DNA from 2 places in the Paenisporosarcina sp. P5_A11 genome. Region 2 is predicted to be linked to the other one. Evidence: predicted binding sites of a transcription regulator. Region 2 holds the regulator's gene; the other holds the start of a gene.
What was found. The regulator NrdR, encoded in region 2, represses ribonucleotide reductase genes. The targets are predictions, from matches to a motif close to AACACNATATATNGTGTT.
Positions count from the first base shown of each region.

Region 1: the regulator NrdR is predicted to act here: its motif matches at 3,039-3,056, upstream of AC1DOS_RS13065 (vitamin B12-dependent ribonucleotide reductase).

Region 1 is NZ_JBFUKT010000098.1:181-4,376, forward strand. Features, by position in the region: gene AC1DOS_RS13050 (AAA family ATPase) at 54-1,322, opposite strand; gene AC1DOS_RS13055 (rhodanese-like domain-containing protein) at 1,405-1,785, opposite strand; gene AC1DOS_RS13060 (lipoate--protein ligase family protein) at 2,074-2,910, shown strand; gene AC1DOS_RS13065 (vitamin B12-dependent ribonucleotide reductase) at 3,083-4,196, shown strand, end outside.
Region 2 is NZ_JBFUKT010000015.1:12,896-22,480, forward strand. Features, by position in the region: gene mutM (bifunctional DNA-formamidopyrimidine glycosylase/DNA-(apurinic or apyrimidinic site) lyase) at 1-349, shown strand, start outside; gene coaE (dephospho-CoA kinase) at 365-955, shown strand; gene AC1DOS_RS04855 (glyceraldehyde-3-phosphate dehydrogenase) at 1,082-2,104, shown strand; gene speD (adenosylmethionine decarboxylase) at 2,320-2,703, shown strand; gene nrdR (transcriptional regulator NrdR) at 2,822-3,289, shown strand; gene AC1DOS_RS04870 (replication initiation and membrane attachment family protein) at 3,308-4,705, shown strand; gene dnaI (primosomal protein DnaI) at 4,689-5,630, shown strand; gene AC1DOS_RS04880 (Fe(3+) ABC transporter substrate-binding protein) at 6,001-7,089, shown strand; gene AC1DOS_RS04885 (ABC transporter permease) at 7,161-8,792, shown strand; gene AC1DOS_RS04890 (ABC transporter ATP-binding protein) at 8,794-9,537, shown strand.

The DNA of each region.
Region 1 (4,196 bases), on a different contig from region 2:
AAATGCATTTCTTTTGTTCTTTCATTTCAAACAGATTCTTTTACATAGCCTAATTAAAATCCGATTGAACCTTCCTCGTCTTCCCAGTCATTCTTTTTTGAACGTTTATTTTGTTTTTGAAGTTCTTTTATGCGCTCTTCAAAAGCCAGTTCACCATCATAATGCCAGTTTAAGGCAACAGACATATATAATTCATTTAATTGAGAAATCGATAAGCCTTTTGTCAAGCGTGCCATGTCATTGACTTGTTGGTGTGAGAAGATGTCCTTCAAATCAAGTTTACGTAAATACTGTTCTCGTACTTGAGCGGAAGGAGCCGGTATTTCATATGCTCGGTCAAAACGTCCAGCACGGTTAATCAGCGCAGGATCGATTTTTTCGGGATAGTTTGTTGTTCCTATAATAAATAACCCTTCTCTAGATTGCGTGCCATCTAGAGTGTTTAAAAAGACAGAACGTGTATATTCAGGCATAGAGTCTATGTCTTCAATGACTAGAATGGCTGGTGCTAGTCTTGTGACGATGCCAAATACTTCTTGTATAGAATGACTTCCAGTAAACTCAGTAATCTGCCAATACACTACGGGTGCGTTTGTTGAGCCAGTGATGGACTTAACTAACGTTGTTTTTCCGTTACCCGGAGAACCATAAAGTAAAATACCGCGCTTATAAGGCAATCCATATTCTTTAAAGAATTGGCCATCTGCTGTGAAAAATTGATCAATTGAACGGAAGATATCTTGTTTCACCGACTCCTCAAGCATAACATCCTCACGACTTACAACAGAATGTTCACCGTAATTGCGTCGCTTTACGCCATCTTCCGTATCCACTAAAAATGTAACAGACTGCATTAACATTTGCCTTAATTTCTCGTTAATATCTTGTAAGAAGGCTAAAGCCTTTTCAGGAGACTGGGCATAACAATGCATCTCTGGCCAGCTATGATCGGTGGTGTAAAACGTGACAATTGTTAGGGCAACTTCATGATTAGGGAAATAAATAAGTTGATTTTCAAACGTATTAACTACTTTTAAGTGGCTTTCATTAGCATCCTCGGAAGTTGTGCCTATTTTTCCAAGAGTTCGTGTCTCGTATATATGACTAAGAGACTCGTACTCAAGGAGGCCTTTTTCCATCATTTCAAGGACGTTGGTATCGAGTTGCGAAATGGTTTCACCAATATATATATGTTGCCATTGTCCAGATAACCTATGTTCAAGCTTGTCAATAATGCGTTTGGATACGAATGCAAGATCTTCGTAATGGGGAAGAGTTTGTCTCGTATCTTCAAGGTGTGATATAAGCGTAAGTGGTTTCATAAAGGCCTCCCATAAAATATGACTCAATTATAACGATTAAGTTGAAAAAAAGTTCCTCCAATTGGAAGAACTTTTCAGAAAATTATTTAGCTTTAATTTTACCAGTCCATTGACGGAAACCGCCTTGTAATTGATAAATCTGCGTATATCCTTTTTTCTTAAGAAACAAAGCAGTACGTGAACTTCTTGCGCTATTTTGACAGTACAAGTAAACAGGCTTATCTGAACGAATTTCTTTGAAGCGTTGGCGCATTTGTGAAGATGGGATGTTGCGCGCACCTAGAATGTGCCCGCCATCAAATTCTTTTGGTTCACGGACGTCTATGAGTTGTGCTTTACGATATCCCTCAATAAACTGTTCTTGGGTTAAACCTGAAACAGCTTTTTTCAATCGAAGTGATGAAATTAAAAAATAGACCACTAAAGCTAATAAAGCAGCACTAATAATATATATAAGTGTCAAAACAACTTCCCCTTTCTCTCTATGTTTTTATTATACTATTTTCTTGTGAGAAAACCCATCTTTTTAAAGCTTAAAAGATGGATTTTAAAGTTCAAGTTATATAGAACAAAGAGATAATGATCTATTCGAATGTCTATAACACACACAATATGGTTTTATGTATTATTGAAAAAATCTTGTATGAAAGATCTCGACTGTTTGAATTTTCTTTATAGTTTATTTAAATAATTTAGTAGCCACATGGCATTTGGTTTGGTAAGATGAAAAACATTGTGAGGAGGAAATTATATGTCCAAACCAACTTGGTATTTTATTAATTCCGGTGCTTGTCGTCCATCTTTTAATATGGCTTTAGATGAAGCATTATTAGATTGGCATAGCGAAGGACTCCTGCCTCCTATCGTACGTTTTTACGGATGGACACCAGCCACATTATCGATTGGCTACTTCCAACAAGTAAAGAAAGAAATTAATATGGAAGAAGTTAAAAAGCATAACTTAGGTTTTGTTCGTCGTCCAACAGGTGGTCGAGGGGTACTACATGAACATGAATTAACGTATAGCATTATCGTCAGTGAAGATTATCCGAATATGCCAGTGACAGTAACCGAAGCATATCGAGTATTAAGCGAAGGGTTATTAATAGGTTTCCAAAATCTTGGGCTTGATGCTTACTTTTCAATACCTGATACAGATGAAAAGAAAACTGATTTGAAAAAACCAAGAAGCGCAGTCTGTTTTGACGCTCCTTCCTGGTATGAGTTAGTAGTTGAAGGAAAAAAAGTAGCTGGCAGTGCACAAACTAGACAAAAAGGTGTCATTCTACAGCATGGGGCGATTTTACTTGATTTAGATGAAGACAAACTCGTCTCTTTATTTAATTATCCATCTGAAGCGGTAAAAGCTCGTGTTCGAAGAGGGTTACCAGAAAAAGCAGTAGCAATCAATCGTTTACGTGAAATACCTGCGACTATGGATGAGTGTGTAGCAGCGTTTAAAAATGGATTTGAAGAGGGATTAGATGTTAATCTTGAACCTTATTCACTTACAAATGAACAAATAGAATATGTAGAAGCTTTAGAAAAAAGGCGTTACGCGCATGACGATTGGACATACCGTAAGTAGTGGGCACAAAGTGCTATTTTTGGTATAAAATAAGTAAAATATACCTATAGACGTTGCGTGTGTATGTTCGACCATACATGCGCTTCAATTGATTTTAATATCAATATATAGTAATATATTTAATTATCTACACTACATATTGTGTTTTTAAGCATAAATAGGAGGAATGAAGATGGTACTAGTTTCCAAACAAACAATAGGTAAGTTAAACATTGAAAATTTAAATCAAGACATAGCATTATTTCCTCAAGTACATCCAATTACACAAGAAATGACACTTACGCATAAAGGGGTTTCCCGCTTAGTAATGATCGATCGCTATTCTTTTAAAGATATGGCGAAGGAAACATTGAAAGCAGGAGACTTCGTAGTTTTAACAGTGAAAGAAGATCCTAAATTCCCAGCCCGCGGCTTAGGTTATATTGTTTCAATTGACAAAGACGCGAACAAAGCAAAAGTGTTAATTGAAGAAGATTACCGTAGTGCTATTGATGATCCGACAGAACAACAACTTGGAATTGTTAATCGTTCTATTCATGTAATTGAAAAACCATTGGAAGTTTATTATGAACAAATTGCAAAACGTAACGCAACTGGTTTAGCATCAGTAGAAACAACTGAAGAAAAGAAAAAAGAATGGTTCCAAAAGTTTTATGAACAATTGGTAGCCATGAAATTTATTCCTGCTGGACGAGTTCTTTATGGTGCAGGGGCAGGAACAGATGTAACTTATTTTAACTGTTACGTTATGCCATTTGTGCCAGATTCACGTGAAGGCATTTCTGATCATCGCAAACAAGTGATGGAAATTATGAGTCGAGGTGGAGGCGTTGGAACGAATGGCTCAACACTTCGTCCCAGAAATACACTAGCAAAAGGTGTTAACGGAAAATCATCTGGTTCAGTATCATGGTTAGACGATATAGCGAAGTTAACTCATCTTGTTGAACAAGGTGGCAGCCGACGTGGTGCTCAAATGATTATGCTTGCTGATTGGCATCCTGATATTGCCGAATTTATTATTTCAAAAATGCAAAATCCGAGAATTCTTCGCTTTTTAATAGAGAATACAGAAGATGAAACGATCAAAGAGCTTGCGAAAGATAAACTCAACTTTAAACCTTTAACGCAACAAGAAGAAGCGATGTATCAAGGAATAGTCAATTATAAAAAAATTCCTGGACTAGGTGGATTCAGTGATGGCATTATTCGTGATGCCGAAACAAAATTACTAGACGGCGGTACTTACAGTGTAAACAACTCAGAGTTTTTAACGGGTGCTAACA
Region 2 (9,585 bases):
GTCTATAAAAGAAGTGATTATGGATGGGCAAGTTATTTCTGGATGTGGCAATATTTATGCTACCGAAGCATTATTTCGAATGCATATTCATCCAGCGAGAAAAGTAAATCGTATAAGTCAAAAAAGACTTTCTGAACTTTTTGAAACAGTAGTCGTTGTATTAAATGAAAGTATTTTGGTTGGTGGGAGCTCAATATCAGATTATCGCAACATCAATGGTGAAGCGGGCAGTATGCAACATAGATTACAAATGTACGGCAAGAAACAATGTCCACATTGCTTAGTCCCTACAAAACAACGAGTGCTAGGAGGACGAAACTCTTGGTACTGTCCTTCATGTCAACGATAAGAGGGTGAACATACAATGATTATAGGATTAACGGGAAGTATTGCGAGTGGTAAAAGCACGATTTCAGCCATGTTAAAAGATAAAGGATATCCGATAATCGATGCTGACTTAGTAGCTCGATTAGTCGTAGAACCAGGCACATCAAATTTACAAGAAATTGAGCGTGAATTTGGATCTTCCGTAATAAATAAAGATGGCACATTAAATCGGGAAGCTCTGGGTAAACTGATTTTTAACGATCCAGCAAAAAGAAAACAATTAAACGACTTGATGCATCCAGCAATTCGAAGCGAAATGTTTCGCCAGCGTGATGAACATTTGAAAAGCGGTCAGAAAACCTTGATTATGGATATCCCTCTCCTTTTTGAGAGTAGACTGCAACATTTCGTTGATAAAATACTAGTAGTATCTGTAACCGAAGAAATGCAATTGCAACGATTAATGAATCGGAATTCTCTTTCTAAAGACGAAGCAACTGCAAGAATTCAGTCTCAATTACCAATTTCTGAAAAAGAAAAAGGTGCCGATGCGGTCATTTATAATAACGGCACTATTGAACAATCAAAGGAACAATTAGAACGAATATTGACTGAGTGGGACATATAATGTCCCACTTTCTGAAAAATAGAACATTTCTATATTGCCAACTTTAGGTTTATCTTAATTTAAAATGTGTTATACTAATTTAAGAATAAAGACTAAAAGTAGAACATACTTGTAGGAGGATTTTTAATGCCAGCTTCTATCGCTATTAATGGTTTTGGCCGCATAGGTCGTATGGTTTTTCGTCAAGCTATTCTTCAAAATGATATAAATGTAGTGGCAATTAATGCTACATATCCACCAGAAACATTAGCACATTTGATTAAGTATGACACAAATCACGGGACGTTTTCCGCTGATGTTATAGTTGAAAAAAATGCATTAATCGTAAATGGTAAACGAGTGCAATTGGTAAGTGACCGCGATCCATTGAAGTTGCCTTGGAAAGAAATGAACATTGATATTGTTATTGAAGCAACTGGGAAATTTAATGAACGTGAAAAAGCAGCATTGCATTTACAAGCAGGGGCTAAAAAAGTAATTTTGAGTGCACCTGGAAAAAATGAAGACATAACAATTGTAATGGGTGTAAATGAAGATCAATTGAATATTGAAAAACATGATGTCATATCTAATGCAAGTTGTACGACGAATTGTCTAGCTCCGGTAGCAAAAGTATTGAATGATACATTTGGTATTGAAAATGGTCTTATGACAACTGTACATGCGTATACGAATGATCAAAAGAATCTTGATAATCCACATAAAGATTTACGACGTGCACGAGCTTGTGCACAATCAATAATTCCAACATCTACGGGTGCTGCGAAAGCGCTGTCATTAGTGTTACCTGAGTTAAAAGGTAAACTTCACGGTCTTTCACTCCGTGTGCCAACACCTAATGTTTCACTAGTTGATCTTGTAGTGGATCTTCAAACAGATGTAACAGTTGAAGAAGTAAACGCTGCATTTATTGAAGCTTCTAAAGGTGCTATGAAAGGGATTCTTGGATTTACAACTGAACCGCTTGTATCTATTGATTTCAATTCTGATCCACACTCTGCAATTGTGGATGGATTAACGACAATGGTCATCGGATCACGTAAAGTTAAAGTCCTTGCTTGGTATGACAATGAATGGGGTTATTCAGCTCGTGTAATTGATTTAACGAAAAAAGTTGGAGCAGCTCTAAAGGATAGAGTAATCGTATAAATAAGAATCCTTCCTGCTATTTTAACAGCAGGAAGGATTTTTTTCGTAATCTATTGCAATGTTGTTGAATACATCATATAATGTGAATCGTGTACTTTTAAAATATACACTGACTGCTTAAAGGGTTAGGACCTCTCTGGACTAACTTTCCCCCGTGGTAGTCTACTTTGATGATTCATCAAAAAATAATAACTTATCAAAGGGGGAAACGAACCATGGAAACAATGGGGCGTCATGTTATCGCAGAACTTTGGGAGTGCGAATTTGACAAATTAAACGATGTGAATTTCATCGAACGAACATTTGTTGAAGCAGCACTTAAATCAGGAGCAGAAGTACGTGAAGTAGCATTCCACAAATTTGCACCACAAGGTGTAAGTGGAGTCGTGATTATTTCTGAATCACACTTAACGATTCACAGCTTCCCAGAACACGGTTACGCAAGTATTGATGTATATACATGTGGCGATTTAGATCCAACAATTGCTGCTAAATATATTGCTGATGCACTTGGATCACAGACGCGTGAAATGACAGAAATTCCACGCGGTATGGGTCCTGTTACAGCGAGCAAACCTCTCGTAACAGCACATGCATAACACATAAACTGTTAAATGAGTAAGCAGAGGACGATATTCCTCTGCTTTTTCGATTTTTATGAATAATATTTGTTATAATAAGAACATTAACGAAAGCCTTAACCCAGGAGATTAAAATATGAGATGTCCAGCTTGCCAATATAACGGAACACGAGTCGTGGATTCTAGACCAGTTGACGACAATAAAGCAATACGCAGAAGAAGAGAATGTGAGGATTGTGGATTTCGCTTTACTACATTTGAAAAAGTAGAAGAAATGCCATTAATTCTAGTTAAAAAAGATGGATCACGAGAAGAGTTTAGCCATGAGAAAGTAATACGTGGTCTTATTCGTGCATGTGAAAAGCGTCCTGTATCTCTTGATATGCTTGAGGGAGTCGTATTCTCAATTGAAAAAGAGTTGCGTCGCATAGGAAACTCAGAAGTGAAGTCAGAAGATGTTGGCGAAATGGTCATGGACCGGTTAGCGAAAATTGATGAAGTGGCTTATGTACGTTTTGCGTCAGTTTACCGTCAATTTAAAGACATCAATGTGTTTATTGACGAACTAAAAGACTTATTAAAGAGAAATCCAGAAAACAAGTAGAAAGGAACAGGATGTTGTATGCAACTTTTATTTAAAGAACTTCAACCAGTAGATAGCTTCATCATCCAAATGCCTTATCCACTTGCTGATACAGATCGTCAACTCGTCACAATGTTGTACAAACCAATCATTGGCTCTGATGCTATGAGTCTATACTGCACTTTGTGGGCAGAATCCGAGAGCCATATTTCGGAACAATTATCACATTATTATTTAATGGATGTCTTGAACATGTCATTAAAAAAAATATTTGATGCACGTGTAGCTCTCGAAGCGATTGGTTTAATGAAAACATGGAAAAAAGATGATCATGACAAACGCATGTTTATATATGAAGTAGTTGCTCCGCTGGATGCCGCTTCGTTTTTCAGCGAGCCGATTTTGGCAACTTCCTTATATAGCGTAATTCATGAAAAAGCGTATATACGTGTCAGAGAAAGATTTGTGAAAAAACAAGCTCAACAAAGCGGCTATGAAAACGTCTCAAGAGATTTACAAGACGTCTTTAAAAGTAATCATGATTATACAAAACTTGGACATGTGTTTGATCCAGACCAAATGGAACAACCAAGTCGACCGAATAAATTACCATTTTATTCAATGGATTTTGATTTCGATTTATTAAAATCTGGATTATCTGAGGTAATGATTCCTTCAAGTGTTCTTACTTTATCGGTAAAAGAGTTAATTGCGAAAGTGGCTTTTTTGTATTCATTAAATGCTATTGATATGCAAAAAGTATTAATGATGGCTATAGATGATCAAAACCGTGTTACAGAAGAACGATTGAAAAAAACAGCAGCTGATTATTACAAGCTTTCGATTTCTTCAAAGCCACCTAGACTTACTCAAAAGCTACCTCAACAAAATAAAGTCGAAACACAAAATTTAGTGCTGTCTAAAGACCAATCCTTAATAAAATATTTAGAAGATACACCACCTCTAGAAGTGTTGCGTGACTTATCTAATGGTAAAGAACCGATGCCAGTGGAAGTTGACTTAGCCAACGAGCTTATTTTTAAATATAGTTTTCCACCTGCAGTCGTCAACGTGTTATTGCAATTCGTATTAATTCGCGCCAAGATGAAACTAAATAAGAATTACGTGCACAAAATCGCAGCTCATTGGCAACGTGAAAACATTCAAACGGCTGAGCAGGCCATTGAGATATCTAGGAAAGAACATGATCAATATCTGGATTGGCAAAATTCAGCGAAGACAGCAACACCGTACAAACGCAAAAATGTGCGTGATGAGAAAGTGCCTGAGTGGTTTTACAAAGCGAAAGAAACTCGCTCAACTAAACAATCAGTTGAGAATGAAGTAACCGAAGATTGGGAAACCAAAAAACAACAGTTGCTTGAGAAACTCGGTGTAAAAGAGGGGCAGGCGAAAACTAGTGGAACCAATAAGTGATACTTTAAAGCGTGTCGTTAATGCAGATGCATTTACAGAGCGATATGAAAAAATGAAATCAGAGATTCTAGAAAATCGTGGAGTTCAAGCATTTCTAGCAGAAAATGCAGAAGTTGTGAACAAAGGGATGGTTGACCGTGGTCTCGGGAAATTATATGAGTATACAACACAAAATCATGATTGTGAAACATGCGAAAACGTAGCTAACTGCGAAAACATCATGAAGGGCTATGTTCCTCAATTAACAATTATTCGTGGATTAATTGATCTTGACTATGCCAGATGTCGACAAAAAATTGTTGAGGACGAGCGTCGTGAAGTGTCTGCAATGATTTCAAGTATGCACATGCCAAAAGATGTGTTGAAAGCAAGACTTGCTACTGTTACTTATGATCACAATACTCGAGTTAATCTAGGAACAGCTGCCAGCACATTTATGGAAGAACTTAAAACAACAGGACAATTGCCTTCAAAAGGATTTTATATTTATGGAGAGTTTGGTGTCGGCAAATCCTATGTATTAGGTGCGCTAGCCAATGAGCTCGCTGAACAAAAAATTAAAACTGTTCTCGTTTATGTCCCGGAATTTTTACGCGAAATGAAGCATGCCATACAAGATCAATCACTTCAAGAGAAAGTCGATTATGTTAAAAAAGCTCCTGTTCTTATGCTTGATGATTTGGGAGCAGAAACATTATCAACTTGGACTCGAGATGAAATTTTGGGTACGGTACTGCATTATCGAATGGCTGAGAATTTACCTACGTTTATCACTTCGAATTTTGATTATGATGGATTAGAAGAACACTTAGCATATTCCGGAAAAGGGGAGCGGGAGCTAGTTAAAGCCGCTCGTATTATGGAAAGAATCCGTTCGATAACCATACCAATGCGTTTAAGTGGGAAAAACAGAAGAGATGGATAAGAGGGAACATAAAAAACAACCAGACGATTGCAGTCTGGTTGTTTTTTTGTGGGAGAAAATGGACGAAAGGGAATAAAACTCTGTTGAAAAGGAATAAAGGGTTGTGAACGGGAACAAAACCTCTGTTAGCGGGAATAAATGCATCTTGAATAGGATTAAATCAAATTGAGCAACAATAAACTTAAAGAGCACTTCACATCACTAGATTCAAATAGGAAACTAAGTATAGTTTGCACTTTAATTATTCCGAATAGTACGAATATGAGCAATGGTGCAAAGAATCATTGACAATATCGACAACACATTTATAATTGAGATTGAGAATCGTTTTCAGTTGCGATTTAATACATATCAAAGGGAGAGACATCCAGTGAAAAAGGCATTATTTCTAGTTTTAGCTTTTGCCCTACTTGTTTTATCAGCTTGTGGCAACGATACAACAACCACTAAGACCACATCGAACAAGGAGTCAAAAGAAACAAAAGAAACAACAGAAACAAACGAAAGCAAAGAAGTAAACCTATATACGGCACGTCATTATGATGTAGACGATGAGCTTTATGCGAAATTCGAAGAAGAAACAGGCATTAAAGTTAACGTCATTAAAGGTGAAGCAGATGAATTACTTGAACGTATTAAACGTGAAGGCGATGCTACTGAAGCAGATTTATTCCTTACTGCTGATGCAGGACGTTTATACCGTGCTAAAGATGACGGGTTATTGCAAGCTGTCTCAAGTGACAAATTAGACGAACAAGTTCCAGCTAACTTCCAAGATAAAGATCAAATGTGGTACGGTTTAACAAAACGTGCTCGTGTCATTATCTACAATAAAGAAACAGTAAAACCTGAAGAGTTATCGACGTATGAAGCACTAACAGAAGATCAGTGGAAAGGTCGCGTCTTGATTCGTGGGTCTGAAAACGTGTATAATCAATCTTTGTTAGCATCTTTCATCGAAATTAACGGAGAAGACAAAGCTAAAGAGTGGGCTGCAGGTCTTGTATCAAACTTTGCACGTGATCCTGAAGGTGGAGACAGAGACCAAGCAAAAGCAATTGCAGCGGGTGTTGGTGACGTAGCAATCATGAATACGTACTACTTTGGTCAAATGTTAAACTCTGAAGATCCAGAAGAAGTAAAAGTGGCTGAAGGCTTAGGCATTTTCTTCCCGAACCAAGACACAACAGGCACACATGTAAACGTAAGTGGCGCTGGTGTTGTAAAAACGTCTAAAAATAAAGACAATGCAATTAAACTTCTTGAGTACTTATCAGCTCCAGAAGCTCAAGGTACATTTGCAGAAGCAAACTATGAATACCCAGTAAATGAATCAGTTGAAGCAACTGAATTACTTAAATCATGGGGCGAATTTAAAGAACAAGATATTTCATTATCAGTTCTTGGTGATAACAATGCAAAATCAATTTTAATCTTTAATGAAGTTGGTTGGAAATAAATAATATAAATGCCCTTGTTACGAGTTTTCGTGACAAGGGATTTCTTGGGATTAGAAGAGGTGTTTGAAACGTGCAAAGAAGACTGGCAAATGTAAATGGCTGGACAGTATCAGCTGCAATCATTATGATTCTATTGTTTTTGCCGAACATAACGATAGTTACGGGAATTTTTTCACCATCCAATGAAAACTGGGCACATATGAAAGAATTTGTTCTAGGGTCTTTTATACGAACGTCTCTCATTCTAATTAGTGCAACTGCTATATTAACAATCTCTATTGGATTAAGTTTAGCGTGGCTTATCACTCAGTATCAATTTCCTTTACGCGGCTTCTTAAAATGGGCATTGATTTTACCTTTATCAATTCCACCATTTATCGGAGCTTATACCTATCATGGCATTGTTAACTACACGGGTGTAATTCAAACAACACTGAGAGATCAATTTGATATGGTCCTGAATCCAGCCCATTTTGATATCATGAATTTGCCTGGTGCAATATTTATTTATACGATGTTTTTATATCCGTATGTTTATACAATTACACGTGTTTTCTTGTCACAACAATCAGCTTCTCTCATTGAAAGTGCTCGAATGTTAGGGAAAGGTCCTTGGCGTACATTTTTCCAGGTCGTTATTCCGATTTCAAGAGTATCCATTATTGGTGGTGCAAGTTTAGTTGTGCTTGAAGTCCTAAATGATTATGGTGTCGTCAAATATTTCGGCATTCAAACATTTACGACGGCGATTTTTCAAACTTGGTTTGGACTAGGTGATATTGAATCATCAATTAAGCTTGCCGCATCCCTAATGGGGTTTGTCATCTTCATTTTAGTTATTGAAAAAGTATTACGTGGAAGACGTCAATACAGCTACTCCACAACAAAAGTGCGACCTCTACCACTTATTCAGCTAAAAGGATGGAAAGCAGGACTCGCAACTACTTATGGATTGATGATTTTGAGCTTAGGTTTCTTTATTCCAATCGCTCAATTGATTGATTGGATGATTTTAACGTTTGGAACAATTCCGATGGATGAATTTTTAACCTATGTGAAAAATTCAGTTTTAGTTGCTGGAATAAGTGCAACAGCAATAATCATTTTCGCGTTAATCGTTGGTAACTTTAGTCGTTTGGTACAAGGGAAAGTGGCGAAATTATTGCCCAAGCTTTCAATACTTGGTTATTCTATACCAGGAGCGGTAATAGCTGTGGCCGTTGTCACTGCATTTATCGCATTGGATCGCTTTTTAGTACCCTTGTATCAAATGATAGGTATTACAACAACACTGGTATTAAGTGTAAGTTTAATTATGTTAATTTCTGCATACATAATAAGATTCTTTGCGATAGGTTATAATTCCATTGAATCTGGATACGATAAAATAGGAACTGACTTCCGTGACGCTTCAAGACTTTTAGGTGTAGGCGTGACGAAAACATTTTTCAAAGTTGATGTTCCAATGTTAAAAGGTGCCATTATTAGCGGATTTATATTAGTCTTCATTGATATCTTAAAAGAAATACCGTTAACATTAATATTGCGTCCGTTTAATTTTGATACTCTTTCTACAAAAGCATTCCAATATGCAAGTGATGAAAAAATTATGGAAGCTTCACAAGCTTCGTTATTAATTGTCGGTATTAGTGCCCTTGCCATTGTTGTTTTCTATAAGTTTCTTGAAAAGGAGCCGGATTGACATGTTTATATCCATTCAAAATGTTTGTTTCTCATATCCAAATACAGGAAAACCAGCACTTGACCAGTTTTCAATGAATATTGAAAAAGGGGAAGTGATTTCAATATTAGGCAGAAGTGGTAGCGGGAAAAGTACAATTTTACGCCTTCTTGCTGGGCTTGAAAAACCAACACAAGGTTCCTTAACGATACAAGATGAAGTGTTATTTGATGGCAATACATTTTTACAACCAGAAAAACGAGGAATTGGCATGGTATTTCAGGACTATGCATTATTTCCACACATGACGGTTGGAGAAAATATTCTGTTTGGGTTATTTCAATTGAAAAAATCAGACAAGAAAAAACGACTCCAAGAAGTTTTGGAACTAGTTGAACTTCAAGATTATGAAAAACGCTATCCACACCAGCTAAGTGGTGGTCAACAGCAACGTGTCGCTATAGCACGTGCAATTGCGCCGAATCCACATTTAATTTTACTTGATGAACCTTTCAGTAATCTGGATGCCGAACTACAAGTGAAAATCCGCAAAGACTTACGTGAAATCCTGAAGAAAGCAAACATTACTTCTATCTTCGTTACCCATGATGAAAATGATGCTCATGCTTTAGCTGATCGTATTGTTAAATTGAAGGATGGGTGCATTGACTTAATCGGACGACCTTGTGACTTGATTGGTATTCATCCACATCCGGTCCCACGAGTAACACCTATGATCGAAGAACGTGAATTAATGTCTGTTTAATTTCAATTTTCTGTTGCATTTAATTTCATGCAAGAGTAGAATGTCAAC